Regions from separate parts of the Vibrio taketomensis genome, predicted to be linked through region 2. Evidence: predicted binding sites of a transcription regulator. Region 2 holds the regulator's gene; the other holds the start of a gene.
What was found. The regulator MetJ, encoded in region 2, represses methionine synthesis genes. The targets are predictions, from matches to a motif close to TTAGACNTNTANANGTCTAA.
Positions count from the first base shown of each region.

Region 1: metN (methionine ABC transporter ATP-binding protein MetN) is a predicted target of MetJ. The motif match lies at 1,313-1,332, and genes of this name have one in related genera.

Region 1 covers NZ_AP019649.1:2,269,563-2,272,987, forward strand. The annotation lists gene Vt282_RS10455 (YitT family protein) at 1-194, shown strand, start outside; gene Vt282_RS10460 (MliC family protein) at 257-610, opposite strand; gene gmhB (D-glycero-beta-D-manno-heptose 1,7-bisphosphate 7-phosphatase) at 662-1,213, opposite strand; gene metN (methionine ABC transporter ATP-binding protein MetN) at 1,436-2,470, shown strand; partial or broken gene Vt282_RS10475 (methionine ABC transporter permease) at 2,460-3,125, shown strand; gene Vt282_RS10480 (MetQ/NlpA family lipoprotein) at 3,159-3,425, shown strand, end outside.
Region 2 covers NZ_AP019649.1:182,818-186,242, forward strand. The annotation lists gene Vt282_RS00865 (bifunctional aspartate kinase/homoserine dehydrogenase II) at 1-239, opposite strand, end outside; gene Vt282_RS00870 (O-succinylhomoserine (thiol)-lyase) at 240-1,406, opposite strand; gene metJ (met regulon transcriptional regulator MetJ) at 1,629-1,946, shown strand; gene Vt282_RS00880 (malic enzyme-like NAD(P)-binding protein) at 2,056-3,330, opposite strand.

The DNA.
Region 1 (3,425 bases), 880 kb from region 2:
GTCTATTTATTCAAGACAAGTTTGGTATTTCGGTGGGTAAAACACAGCTAGCGATTGATTTTTCGATCTTAACGATGTCTTTCTTTTTTGTTTCTCCGCTGATTCTTGCCTATTCGGTGGTTGGTGCGTTTATCTTAAATGTTGTCCTTGGTATGAATCACAAGCCAAGTCGCTATATTGTAAAATACAGTTAATACGCCCCTAGGGCTTGGTAAATTATCAAGCCCATTTAAAGGCGGCATTTAACGTTCGGTACTTATTGGTTTACACAGTTAATGAATACATCTAAGCCATATTCCAAGCGTGCATAATCACCCTTGGTGTACAAATTAATCGGTGCCACTTCTGTTTGTGCGAATTCAGGTAGCATATAGCGCGTGCCTGAACCTGCCGGCACTTGCACCAAAGCATAATCTTCACCATCGACATTGACCAACGCTCCACGCTCTTCGATTAAATAGTCCGCTTGAAACGTTTTGTCGTCACTACACTGATAATGGTAGCCATAGTTTTCGCTATGATTATCTGCACTATTCGAACCATCACTATTGCTAGTCGAACAAGCAGAAAGTAGAACAGCACTGGTTATCAACATGCCGATTCTGATCATGATTACCTCCAATAAAATTAAAGGCTGCAAACGCAGCCTTTAAATAATAGTCTATTTATTTAAATAGTTAGGAACATCCCGAATACTGTCGAGTACCACACTCGCCAACGACTCACCTTGTTCGGTAATTGGTTTACCGGTACGCACGAGAATTTTCGTGCCGACACCAGCGGCTTCAGCGGCCATCATATCTTCCGCTTTATCGCCAATCATGACTGAATTAGCCATATCGATTTTCAGGAAATCACGAGCTGAGATAAACATACCCGGTTTTGGTTTGCGGCAATCACAATCTTGTTTGTAGTCACCTTGACCATGTTCAGCATGGTGTGGACAGTAGTAGATACCATCAAGCTCAACACCATTATCGACAAAGTTCCAATCCATCCACTGAGTCAGTGAAAGAAAACGGTCTTCTGAGAACTTCCCACGTGCAATACCAGACTGGTTAGTTACAAGTACTAGCAAGTAACCCATTTGCTGTAATTTTTTCGTCGCGTCAAAAACGCCCTCGATGAACTCAAAATCGTGTTCGTCATGCACGTAGCCGTGGTCAACGTTAATCACGCCATCACGGTCTAAAAAGACTGCTGGTTTTGCCAAAATTTCTATCTCTAATTACTGTCTATGCTGAGAATTATTACACGCTTTATTTCTTTCATCACTATCTAATTACTTAATCGATTGCTCCGATCAGTGCATTTAGACGTCTAGACGTAAAAATATCTATTGACACTAATTCAACAACACCATAGCATCATCTAACAAATGAGATATAGCTCAACATTATCTACTGGTTCAACTCGAGCTTAAGAAGGATTCTCAATGATTAAGATTAATCAGGTAAATAAGGTGTTCTATCAAGGCAAACAAGCCATTAATGCCCTGAAAGATATTAACCTTCATATCGCACAAGGAACGATATTTGGTGTTATCGGCGCATCAGGCGCTGGTAAAAGTACGCTGATCCGCTGTGTAAACATGCTTGAAGCGCCAACCAGTGGCGAAATCATTGTTGATGGTGTCGACCTAACTAAATTGAGCAAAGCCCAGCTGAGCGAAGCGCGCCGCAATATTGGCATGATCTTCCAGCATTTTAATCTGCTTTTATCACGCACGGTATTCGATAACGTTGCTCTGCCACTTGAGCTCGCCGGTAAAGAGAAGAATCGGGTTCAAGCTAAAGTTACTGAGTTACTGCAACTGGTTGGTCTTGCGGATAAACACGAAAGTTACCCATCGAATTTAAGCGGTGGTCAAAAGCAACGTGTGGCTATCGCTCGCGCTCTAGCTTGCGATCCAAAAGTATTACTATGTGATGAGGCCACCAGCGCTCTAGATCCTGCAACAACGCAATCTATTTTAGAGCTACTACGTGAAATCAACCGCAAACTGAAAATCACTATTTTGCTGATCACACACGAAATGGATGTGGTGAAAAGCATCTGTCACGAAGTGGCGATTATCGGTGGTGGTGAATTGGTTGAAAAAGGCACTGTGGGTGAAATTTTTGCCCACCCTAAAACGCAACTTGCCCATAACTTTATTCGCTCAACCTTGGATCTTTCGATTCCAGAAGATTATCAAGTACGTCTGCAGCCAACTCGTGTTGAAAGCAGTTACCCATTAGTGCGTCTTGAATTTACCGGAGCTACGGTCGATGCGCCTCTGATGAGTCAAATCTCTCGAAAATACAACATCGACGTCAACATTCTTAGTTCCGATCTCGATTACGCCGGTGGCGTGAAATTCGGCATGATGGTAGCAGAGTTGTTCGGCACTGAAGATGATGCAAATAACGCGATTACGTTTTTAAGCGATAACAATGTAAAAGTAGAGGTGCTTGGCTATGTCCTTTAAAACCATTACTGATTGGCTAAACCTCAATTCAGACTTACTGCTTAGCGCAACATGGGAAACGGTTTACATGGTTGCCGTTGCCGGCATCGTCGGCTTCGCGATTGGTATTCCTCTCGGTGTGATTCTGCATACGACCAAAAAAGGCGGCTTACTGGAAAACTCACGCCTAAACCGTACGCTTGGTGCCATCGTCAATATCGGTCGCTCAGTGCCATTTTTAGTCTTGATGGTCGCGATAATTCCAGTCACCAAACTCTTGGTCGGGACATTTATCGGCACTACGGCAGCGATTGTTCCACTCACGATTGGGGCGATTCCGTTTGTTGCTCGCTTAATCGAAGGTGCGCTGCTTGAAGTCCCAACGGGCTTGGTTGAAGCCGCGCAATCAATGGGCGCGACGCCACTACAAATTGTCACCAAAGTGCTACTACCAGAAGCGTTACCAACCATTGTTAACTCTGTAACGATTACACTGGTTACTCTCGTCAGCTATTCAGCAATGGCTGGTACAGTCGGTGGCGGCGGTTTAGGAGATGTTGCTATCCGCTATGGCTTCCATCGCTACGACGTCATAATTATGGCGGTTACGGTGGTGATGCTGATTGTCCTAGTACAAATGATTCAATCTATCGGTGATGCCGTTGTTCGCCGTGTGATCATCGATAAAAGTTTTTATAAGGAGATTGTTATGAAATTTAATGTAAAGGGTTTATTCGCTATTATCGCTGCGGCATCAGCACTTGTACTGACTGGTTGTGGTGAAAAGGAAGTCGATAACAGCAAAATCAAAGTCGGTGTTATTGCCGGTGCAGAAGAACAAGTGGCAGAGATTGCCGCGAAAGTCGCGAAAGAGAAATATGGTCTTGATGTGGAGCTAGTGACATTCACTGACTACGTAACGCCAAATGCGGCATTGGACGATGGTTCTATCGATGTGAATGCGTTCCAGCACAAA
Region 2 (3,425 bases):
TCAATCAGATTTACTTGAAATTTTTTGACGTCTTGTAGCGCTTCGTGAGCGATGCGACCGTCTTTATATAAGCCTTCAATAAATTCAATCAAATGGTTGGTGGTTTTGCCTGCAGCAGAAACAACGATCAAATCCTCCGCTTGAGAGTATTGTTTCAGTATTTGCACCACACGGCGATAGCATTCAGGATCCGCCAAACTGCTACCACCAAATTTATGCAGTTGTCTTTCGATACTCATTTAGTTTTGCTCCAGTGCCAATGCGAATGCTTGTTCCAAATCAGCGATAAGATCGTCTGCATCTTCAAGACCAACTGATAAACGTAATAATTGCTGTGAAACGCCAGCTTCTGCCAGTGCGGCTTCGCCCATCGCGCGGTGTGTCATCGATGCGGGATGACAGATTAAGCTTTCAACACCACCAAGTGATTCTGCGAGGGAGAACAATTGTAGCCCACTCACAAAGGTTTTGAGTTGTTCAAAACTACCTGCAAATTCAAAGCTGAGCATAGAGCCAAAGCCACTTTGTTGTTTGAGTGCAATTTGATGACCTGGATGAGTGGGTAAACTTGGGTGATAAATATTACCGACCAATGCATGTTTTTTGAGAAACTCAAGAATATGCGTTGCGCTCTCTTCGTGGACACGCATACGAGCAGACAATGTGCGTAGACCTCGCAGTGTCATGTAGCTATCAAATGGCGTGCCCGTTGCGCCAATACAATTACCCCACCAAGCGAGTTCTTCCGCCAATTCATGGGTTTTGGTAATGACGACACCGCCAATCACATCGGAGTGGCCGTTAATGAATTTGGTCGTCGAGTGAATGACAATATCCGCGCCGAGTTCAAGAGGCTTTTGGTACACTGGAGTTAGAAAGGTATTGTCGACCGCGACTAAGGCATCAACCGCATGTGCCTGCTGACAAATTTGTTCGATATCCACGACACGCACCAGTGGATTTGATGGTGTTTCAACTAGGACTAATTTAGGCTTTTGAGCTAATGCGTGACTGAGTGCTTGCGGATCAGACTGATCGACAAATAAGACCTTAAAGTCACCTTTTTGAGCGCGAGTGTTAAAAAGACGGTAGCTGCCACCATAGCAGTCATGTGGTGCGATGATGAGGTCATTGGGGCCTAATAAGCTGGTGGCTAACAGATTAAGAGCAGAGGTTCCGCAGTTGGTGATTACCGCGCCTTGGCCTGATTCTAATTGGTAGAGTGTTTTTTCCAGCAAGCCTCGATTAGGGTTGCCTGAACGCGTGTAATCGTATTTTGGCACATCACCAAAAGCAGAGAAACCATAATTGGTTGAAAGATAAATAGGAGGAACGACGGCGTTGTGTTGAGTATCGGACTCTATGCCGGTACGAACCGCGATAGTAGCAGGCTTGCGGGTGCTCATAAGTGTTTCCTTTCGAACAAATTGTGATTTGTCAGTAAGAATGCGTTTTCTCAACGAGCGAGCGTAGATACAATGCATTCACAATCCATTTACGCTACTTTACTTGTCTAAATGTGAGCCGTCAATACATCTGGACGTCTATATGTCTTTGCTTGCAGCCTTAAAAGCCGCTAAAATTAGCACCTAACCAAATTACCGATCAAACTATAACGAAGGTGCGCAATGGCAGACTGGAATGGCGATTACATTAGCCCATATGCTGAACATGGAAAGAAGAGCGAACAAGTAAAAAAGATTACCGTTTCAATTCCATTGAAAGTATTAAAGGTATTGACGGATGAGCGCACGCGCCGCCAAATCAATAACCTACGCCATGCGACTAATAGTGAATTGCTATGTGAAGCGTTTTTGCATGCCTACACCGGACAGCCTTTGCCGACCGATGAAGATTTGCGTAAAGACCGCCCTGATGACATTCCATCAGAAGCGAAAGAATTGATGACGGCGATGGGCATCGAGTTTGAAGCATTTGATGACTAAACGTTGTCGGCTGGTATAAGCACCAACCAGTGATGCACACAAAAACCGCAGTTAAAACTGCGGTTTTTGTGTTTATGATTAACGTTCAAAGAGTCGATAGCAACGACAGCTAAGCCATATAATTTTCAGGCATTTCAATTCGAGCGACACCGGAGTCTACCGCAGCTTGCGCGACGGCTTTGGCGACATTCGCGAGCAGTCTAGGATCCATCGGTTTTGGAATAATGTAATCACGACCAAATTCCAATGAATCCACACCTGCAGCCGCAAGTACTTCTGCTGGTACTGGCAATTTCGCTAGTTGACGAATTGCTTCTACCGCGGCTAATTTCATTTCATCATTTATTTCACTGGCACGCACATCCAGTGCACCGCGGAAAATAAACGGGAAACAAAGTACGTTATTGACTTGGTTTGGATAGTCACTGCGGCCCGTACCCATAATTAAATCATCACGTACTTGATGAGCCAGCTCGGGCTTAATTTCTGGATCTGGGTTTGAACAGGCAAATACGATCGGCTTATCGGCCATTAATTTCAGCGCATCTTGTGGAAGTAGGTTCGGCCCGGACACACCAAGGAAGATATCGGCACCCTCAATCACATCTTCTAGAGTGCGTTTATCGGTATTGTTAGCAAATAACTTTTTGTATTCATTGAGATCGTCACGACGAGTGTGAATTACGCCCTTGCGATCCAACATGTAAATTTTTTCACGCATCGCACCGCATTTGATTAGTAATTCCATACACGCAACGGCGGCTGCACCAGCACCAAGGCAGACAATAGTTGCGTCTTCTAGTTTTTTGCCTTGTAGCTCCATCGCATTAAGCATACCGGCGGCGGTGACTATCGCGGTGCCGTGTTGGTCATCGTGAAAAACCGGCACATCACAACGCTCGATTAGCTGCTTTTCAATTTCAAAGCAATCTGGCGCTTTGATGTCTTCTAAGTTGATGCCACCAAAGGTGTCTGCAATATTGGCAACCGTGTCGACAAACTCTTCAATGGTGCGGTGTTTCACTTCAATATCAATCGAATCTAATCCAGCAAAGCGTTTAAATAGCAGGGCTTTACCTTCCATCACGGGTTTAGACGCCAATGGTCCTAAGTTACCAAGACCTAGAATGGCGGTACCATTTGATATCACGGCGACCATATTGCCTTTGGCGGTGTACCTATAAACATTCTCTGGGTTTTGAGCAATTTCTCGAACGGGCTCAGCCACACCAGGACTATAAGCTAAAGCAAGATCTTTGGCGCTTTCTGCTGGCTTGGTAAGGGCGATTTCAATTTTGCCTGCGATAGGGGATGCGTGGTATTCAAGGGCTTGTTGACGGAAGAGTTCTTCTGCGCTGAGTTCGACTGATTGAGCGTCTGACATAGGATTAATTTCTCGTTATTGTGTAACTGTTAAAAACGTTGTTTTTAAGTTTGATTTGCTATCAAATCTAATCAGTTATTATAGGCTTAACGATA